Regions from separate parts of the Streptomyces sp. NPDC127106 genome, predicted to be linked through region 2. Evidence: riboswitches for the same ligand, from Rfam matches in the RefSeq annotation. Region 2 holds a riboswitch; the other holds the start of a gene.
The links. Region 2 has a riboswitch for cobalamin ahead of metE (5-methyltetrahydropteroyltriglutamate--homocysteine S-methyltransferase). Riboswitches for the same ligand answer to the same signal wherever they lie in the genome.
Positions count from the first base shown of each region.

Region 1 (3,905 bases), on a different contig from region 2:
GGGCCACCGGCGCGGGCGACATCCGGGTCTGGCCCCGCCGGCACCGCAGCGAGCCCCGCGTGTACCTCGCCTTCAGCAACGGCGAGCGCGGCTGTGTGGTCTCCGCCCGGGCCAAGGACGTCCGGGTGCTGTGCCGGCGACTGGTCGGGCTGGTGCCCCGGGGCGAGGAGCAGCGGCACTACGATCTCGACTCCGAGCTGGAGGGTCTTTTGACCCGATGACTCACTGGATCAGCCATTTCAGCTGATTGAGAAATTTGAGTGGTTTTGCTGCAACCATGGGCGCGCAGGCGGTGTCTCCGGGAGTGACACCACCAGTCCCCGTCTCTCGAGAAATGGGGGACGTCATGAACCACCTCCGCCGCCGGCAGACCGTGGCCCTGGCCACCGGAGCTCTGCTCACCGCCGGAATCGCCCTCGCCGCGCCCGCCTCCACCGCCCCGGCGCCGGCCGCCGCGGCCGCCGGGCGCACCGCCGTCCCGCACGTCGTGAACGCCCGCTGGGCCGGGCACTGCGCGTACGACCGGATCGTCATCGACCTGCGGGGCCGCGTCCCCGACGTCGAGGTCACCCGCGTCCCGCGGCTGTACCGGGACGGCTCCGGCGCGCCCGTCCCGCTCGCCGGGAAGTACTTCCTGCAGATCCGCCTGCACCCCGCCGACGCGCACCTGCGATCCGGTGAGAGCACCTACCGCGGGCCGAAGCTCGCCAGGATCGACCTGCCCGCGCTGAAGGGCTTCGCCATGACGGGCGACTTCGAGGGGTACGTCACCTTCGGCGCCGCCTTCGACAAGAAGCCGTCCTACACGTCGTTCACCCTGCGCTCGCCCGACCGGTTCGTGCTGGACGTCGCGCACCGGAACGTGTGCTGCGGCTGAACCGCGGCACGGACGGGCGCCCGTGGCACGGCTCCCCCGCCCGGGCGCCGGAGCGCCCGGCGGGGGCGGTCAGCGGTGCTCGGGGTTGGGGAAGTCGAAGCGGCAGCCGGCGTCCCACTCGGAGCGCTGGTTGCCGTGGGCGGGAACCCCGCCGGAGCGCTTGAGCAGGGCGGCCAGGTGCATCAGGTTCCAGGACATGAACGTCGTGTTCCGGTTGGTGAAGTCGTTCTCCGGCCCGCCCGAGCCCGGGTCGAGGTACGAGGGCCCGGGCCCCGCCTCGCCGATCCAGCCGGCGTCGGCCTGCGGCGGGACGGTGTACCCGAGGTGCTGGAGGCTGTACAGGACGTTCATGGCGCAGTGCTTCACGCCGTCCTCGTTGCCCGTGATCAGCGCCCCGCCGACCCGCCCGTAGTAGGCGTACTGGCCCCGCTCGTTCAGGATCGACGAGCAGGCGTAGAGGCGCTCGATGACCTGCTTCATCACGGAGCTGTTGTCGCCGAGCCAGATCGGTCCGCACAGCACGAGGATGTCGGCGGCCATGATCTGGCTGTACAGGACGGGCCACTGGTCGGTTTCCCAGCCGTGCTCGGTCATGTCCGGCCAGACCCCGGTGGCGATGTCGTGGTCGACGGCGCGGATCAGCGAGGTCCGGGTGCCGGCCGCCTCCATCACGGCGCGGCTCCGCGTGATCAGGCCCTCCGTGTTGCTGGTCTCGGGCGAGCGCTTGAGCGTGCAGTTGACGTAGACGGCGGTCAGGTCGGAGTAGTCGAACGCCCCGGCGTTCGCCCCCGGCTGCGGTGTCGCGGTGTCGTGTTCTGCGGCCACCCTCCCAGCCTGCGGGCGCGCCGTACGCTCCGGCGACCGGAAGGCACCCGTCTGGGGGCCCGACCGCGGCAGCCGCGCCCGCCGCGCACCGCGCACGCCCGGGCGCCGCCGGTTGAAGCGCGGGAGCGGAAGAGCGCCGCAGCGCGCGCCGGTCCGCCGTGGCAGCGGCCCGGCGCCGGAACTTCCTTGGCCCCGCCGCGGTTTCGCCGACCCACCCGGAGCGCGCCGGCCCGCCACCGGCCCGAAGCGGAATCCCCCGGCCCAACCAGCCTCCCAGGTCCGGGTTGTTACGCGTCCACGGGCGGATTAGGGTCATCAGGCCTTGGTGTACGGGAAACCGGTGGAAGACCGGTGCGGCCCTCGCCACTGTGAACGGGAAGTCCGGCTCCACTCCTGCGGGAAAGCCACTGGGCGGCGCGGGGAGGGACCCGCACCGCCCGGGAAGGCGGAGCCAGGGCATCAGTACCCGTGAGCCAGGAGACCGGCCAAGGCGCGTTGTCCATCCACGAGGTGCTGGAGAGGTCTCCCACTCATGCATATAGCCGAGGGGTTTCTGCCCCCTTTGCACGCGGCCGCCTGGGGCGCCGCGTCCGCTCCCTTCGTCGTCCACGGGGTACGGGCCCTCACCCGCGAGGTGAAGGCCAACCCGGAGAGCACCCTCCTGCTCGGCGCGTCCGGAGCGTTCACCTTCGTCCTGTCCGCACTGAAGATCCCTTCGGTGACGGGCAGCTGCTCCCACCCCACCGGAACCGGGCTCGGCGCGATCCTGTTCCGGCCGCCCATCATGGCGGTGCTCGGCACGATCACCCTCCTCTTCCAGGCCCTGCTGCTCGCGCACGGCGGGCTGACCACCCTCGGTGCCAACGTCTTCTCCATGGCCATCGCCGGGCCGTGGTCGGGGTACTGCATCTACCTGCTGCTGCGGCGCTCCCACGTCCCGCTGATGGTGTCCGTGTTCTTCGGCGCCTTCTTCGCCGACCTCGTCACCTACTGCGTGACCTCCGTGCAGCTGGCGCTGGCCTTCCCGGACCCGGGCACGGGCTTCTCGGGCGCGCTCGCGAAGTTCGGCGGCATCTTCGCGGTCACCCAGATCCCGCTCGCCGTGAGCGAGGGCCTGCTCACGGTCCTGGTGATGCGGCTGCTGATGCAGTCCAGCAAGTCCGACCTGGTACGGCTGGGCGTCGCCAAGCTCGCCGGCCGCCCCGAGCAGAAGACGGCGGTGTGACGCGCATGAACCTGAGCCGGAACGCGAAGATCAACGGTCTGCTGCTGCTCCTGGTGGCGGCGCTGGCCGTGCTGCCCCTGGCCCTGGGCCTCGGCGAGGGCAAGGAGGAGCCGTTCACGGGCGCCGACGCGCAGGCGGAGGCGGCCATCAGCGAGCTGAAGCCGGATTACGAGCCCTGGTTCTCCCCGCTGTACGAGCCCCCGTCCGGGGAGGTCGAGTCCGCTCTGTTCGCCCTCCAGGCGGCGCTGGGCGCGGGCGTGCTCGCGTACTACTTCGGCGTCCGCAGGGGCCGCCGCCAGGGCGCGGCCGCCGCGGCGGCGGGGACGTCCCCCGCCGACTCCGCGCCGGTACCCGCCACGGAGTCGTAGCCGGTGCTGCCCATCGACGTGGCCGCGCACAGCAGCCGCTGGCGGGGCCGCCATCCGCTGGAGAAGGCGCTGCTCGGGCTGGGCCTGACGGTCAGCGCGCTGTGCCTGCCGGCGTGGCCCGGCGGACCGCTCGTGGCCGCCGCGACCCTCGCCGTGCTCCTCGGGCCGGCCGGGGTCGCCGGGCGGCAGCTGTGGCGGGCCTTCCGGATCCCGCTGGGGTTCTGCTTCACCGGGGCGCTGCCGCTGCTGGTGGCGGTCGGCGGCCCGGCCGGTCCGGTGTCGATGGCCCCGGGCGGACCGCGGCTCGCCGCCGAGCTGCTGCTGCGGACGTCGGCGGCCTCGCTCGGGGTGCTGCTGTTCGCGTTCACCACGCCGGTGTCGGACGTCCTGCCCCGGCTGGTCCGGGCCGGGGTGCCGGCGCCGGTGGTGGACGTGGCGCTGGTCATGTACCGGATCGGCTTCCTGCTGCTCGACTCCCTCGCCCAGGTGCGGCGCGCGCAGGCGGCCCGCCTGGGGCAGGCGGGCCGGGCGGCGGCATGGCGCTCGGTGGCCGGGCTCGCCGCCACCTCGTTCGTACGGGCCTTCGACCGCGCGGCGCGCCTCCAGTCGG
Region 1 is NZ_JBHXTC010000023.1:27,970-31,874, reverse strand. Features, by position in the region: gene ACFVGY_RS20270 (SsgA family sporulation/cell division regulator) at 1-221, shown strand, start outside; gene ACFVGY_RS20265 (hypothetical protein) at 347-877, shown strand; gene ACFVGY_RS20260 (flavodoxin family protein) at 947-1,702, opposite strand; cobalamin riboswitch at 2,009-2,207, shown strand; gene ACFVGY_RS20255 (energy-coupling factor ABC transporter permease) at 2,235-2,927, shown strand; gene ACFVGY_RS20250 (energy-coupling factor ABC transporter substrate-binding protein) at 2,933-3,295, shown strand; gene cbiQ (cobalt ECF transporter T component CbiQ) at 3,299-3,905, shown strand, end outside.
Region 1: another riboswitch for cobalamin. It lies ahead of ACFVGY_RS20255 (energy-coupling factor ABC transporter permease); the one in region 2 lies ahead of metE (5-methyltetrahydropteroyltriglutamate--homocysteine S-methyltransferase).

Region 2 (3,905 bases):
GCAGTCGGGGTTGACCCACAGCCGCTCGGCCGGGATGGCCCCAAGACCGGTGCGCAGCAGGCCGGCCGCCTCCTCGGTGCTGGGGACACGGGGTGAGTGGATGTCCCAGACGCCGGGGCCGGCCTCGCGCGGGTAGCCGTGGGCGGCGAGTTCCCGGGCGACCTGCATGTGGGAACGGGCGGCCTCCAGGCTGATGACGTCGGCGTCGAGGTCGTCGATGGCCTGGACGACGTCGCCGAACTCCGCGTAGCACATGTGGGTGTGGATCTGGGTGTCCGGCCGGACCCCGCTGGTCGTGAGGCGGAACGCCTCCGTGGCCCAGGCCAGGTAGGAGGCGTGGTCGGCGGCCCGCAGCGGCAGGGTTTCGCGCAGGGCGGGCTCGTCGACCTGGATGACGGAGGTGCCGGCGGCCTCCAGGTCGTTCACCTCGTCCCGCAGGGCGAGCGCCACCTGGCGGGCGGTCTCGGCGAGCGGCTGGTCGTCCCGTACGAAGGACCACGCGAGCATGGTGACCGGCCCGGTCAGCATGCCCTTGACCGGCTTGGCCGTCAGGGACTGCGCGTACGAAGTCCAGCGGACGGTCATGGGCTCGGGGCGGGAGACGTCGCCGGCCAGCACCGGCGGGCGCACGTAGCGGGTGCCGTACGACTGGACCCAGCCGTGCCGGGTGGCCAGGTAGCCCGTCAACTGCTCGGCGAAGTACTGCACCATGTCGTTGCGCTCGGGCTCGCCGTGCACCAGCACGTCGAGGCCGGTCTTCTCCTGGAAGGAGACCACGTCCTCGATCTCGCCCTTGATGCGTGCCTCGTAGCCCGCCGTGTCGATCCGGCCGGCCCGCAGGTCCGCGCGGGCCGTGCGCAGTTCGTCGGTCTGCGGGAACGACCCGATCGTGGTGGTCGGCAGCAGCGGCAGGCCCAGGTGCGCCCGCTGGGCGACGGCACGCTCGGCGTACGGCTGCGCGCGGCGCCCGTCGGCGTCGGTGACGGCCGCGGTGCGCGCCCGGACGGCCGGGTCACGGGTGAGTGCGGATCCGGCACGGGAGGCCAGGTCGGCCCGGTTCGCCGCGAGTTCGGCCGCGATGGAGTCCGTGCCCTGGGCCAGTCCCCGGGCCAGGACGGAGATCTCCTGCGTCTTCTGCCGGGCGAAGGCGAGCCAGCGGCGGACCTGCGGGTCGACGTCGCGCTCGGCGGCGGCGTCCAGCGGGACGTGCAGGAGGGAGCAGGACGCGGAGACGTCCACGCGCGCGGCGAGGCCGAGGAGCGTGCCCAGGGTGGCCAGGGACTTCCGGTAGTCGTTGATCCAGATGTTGCGGCCGTTGACGACGCCGGCCACCAGGCGCTTGCCGGGCAGACCGCCGACCGCCGCGAGGTCCTCCAGGTTCGCACCGCCCGCCTCGGTGAAGTCGAGTGCCAGGCCTTCGACCGGCGCCTTGGCCAGGACGGGCAGGGCCTCGCCCAGCCGCCCGAAGTAGGAGGCGACCAGCAACTGCGGCCGGTCGGTGGCGCCGCCCAGTTCGCGATAGGCGCGGGCGGCGGCGTTCAGCTCGGCCGGTGTGCGGTCCTGGACCAGGGCGGGCTCGTCGAGCTGCACCCACTCCGCCCCCGCCGCGCGCAGGTCGGCGAGGACCTCCGCGTAGACCGGGAGCAGCCGGTCCAGCAGCGTCAGCGGCTCGAAGTCCGCCGCCACGCCGGGAGCGGGCTTGGCGAGCAGCAGGTAGGTGACCGGGCCGACGAGGACGGGGCGGGCGGCGTGGCCGAGCGCGAGGGCTTCCCCCAGCTCTTCGACCTGCCTGCCGGAGTTCGCGGTGAAGACCGTATCGGGGCCGAGTTCGGGGACCAGGTAGTGGTAGTTCGTGTCGAACCACTTGGTCATCTCCAGCGGTGCGACGTCCTGGGTGCCGCGGGCCATCGCGAAGTAGCCGTCGAGGGCGTCGGCGGCGACGGCCGTGCGGTGCCGCTCGGGGACGGCGCCGACCATGACGGTGGTGTCCAGCACGTGGTCGTAGTACGAGAAGTCACCGGTCGGCACCTCGTGGACACCGGCCTCGGCCAGTTGTTGCCAGTTCGAACGGCGCAGGCCGGCCGCGGTCTCCCGGAGGCCGTCGGCGGTGACGCGGCCCTTCCAGTAGCCCTCCACGGCCTTCTTCAGTTCGCGGTTCTGACCCTGGCGGGGGTAGCCGTACACGGTGGCTCGTGCTGCCGTGGCTGCGGGATTCGCTGTCACGGAACTCTCCTTCGCGAGTTGTGTCCAGGACGCCCCGGCGACGGGACGCGGACGCGGACGCGAAGGAACGACGGACCGGGCGGCCCACGTCGCGGGTTCGCCCGCACGTGCCGCTCGTCATGTACGCCGACCCGCCCACGAGGTCACCGGGATCTCCGCATGCGGATGGGTCCGCGCGCGGGCAACGGGCAGGTCTTCGGACTCGCGGGCACGCCTGCCGGGCGCTGTACCCGGCGGACACCTACTGGCCGTCGCTTCCCAGGACCGGTTCCGGTCCCAGTGCGTATGACGGCGGTCGTTCCCGCTCACCGCTGCGGGGCAGTCCCGGATTCCCACCGGGTTCCCTCTTACGACGCATCCCGCCTGGCGGACGGGGCGAACCAGCTGCACCGACCACCCTAGGCCGCCCGCCCGCTCACCGACGACCCCTGCCCACTATTCGGACTCATCGCCGACGCCACGGCCGTCTCCACCGTCACCCGGGAGACCAACTCCTGCGCCTACCGCTGCTACCCCGGTCCACGACCTGGCCGCCCGTGATCTTCCGCTTGGCGGCCAGCGCCCCGTCCCCCGGACCTGGGCGGACGAGTTGCCGCTTCGGCGGAGGCTGCCGCCAGATGGGCTTGGGTGGATCTCGTCAACGGGTCGCCCTCACCCAGCAGCGGAACGCACATGAAGAGGACTCTCCGGTAGAGACGAATGGCTTTCCCCAGATCGCCCGCCGCGTGGTGGGCTTGGGCGAGGTTGTGGCCGGAGGTGAGGGAATCGACGTGCCCCGGGCCGAGGGTGCGCTTCTGGGTGCGGAAGGTCGTCTTGAGCAGCGGGAGGGCGCGTGCCGCGTCTCCCGCCTCCAGGTGGGCGAGAGCCAGGTTGGCCGCCGACGTGAGGGTCTGGGGGGCGTCATTGCCCAGCGTTCGTCCGTGGGAGGCGAGGATCCGTTCGTACAGCGGGATTACCTCGGCCGTGTTCCCCGCGTCCCGGTGGGCGGAAGCGAGGGCGTGAAGGGCGTTGAGGGTCCGGAAATGCTCCTCGCCCAGTGTGCGGACGTATGCGGCGAGGGCCTGCTCCAGGAGGGGGATCGCCAGGGCCGGCTCACCGGCCTCCAGGTAGGCGGACGCCAGGTTGAGGCGGGCGGAGGGGATGTGCGGGTGGTCCTCGCCCAGCGTGCTCACTCCCTCGGCAAGGGACCGCTGGAACAGGGGGATCGCCCTGTCCGGATCTCCCCTCTCCATGTGGACGAGAGCAAGGTTGCTGCGGGCGTTGAGGGTGTCGGGGTGGTCTGCGCCGAGCAGACGCAGCCGGCTTTCGAGGATCTGATCGCAGAGCACGGTTGCCTGGCCCAGGTCTCCTGCCACCCGGTAGGCCCCGGCCAGACTCTCATAGGCGGCGAGGGTGTCGGGATGATCCGCGCCCAGGACCCTCAGCCGGTTTTCGAGTACCTGCTTGCCGAGCGGGATCGCCCGCTTGGTATCCCCGGCCTGGACATAGGCATCGGCGAGGTAGCCGCGTGCGGCGAGGGTGTGAGGGTGGTCGTCGCCCAGGGCGCGCGCCCGGTCCTCGACCGCATGCTCGTACTCGCCGATCGCGCGGGCCGTGTCTCCCGACTCCTGGTGGGCGGAGGCGAGGTTGGTGTGGGTGGCGAGGGCGTACGGGTGGTCCTCACCCAGGACCTGAACCTGCTC
Region 2 is NZ_JBHXTC010000001.1:436,434-440,338, forward strand. Features, by position in the region: gene metE (5-methyltetrahydropteroyltriglutamate--homocysteine S-methyltransferase) at 1-2,223, opposite strand, end outside; cobalamin riboswitch at 2,414-2,573, opposite strand; gene ACFVGY_RS01865 (tetratricopeptide repeat protein) at 2,733-3,905, opposite strand, start outside.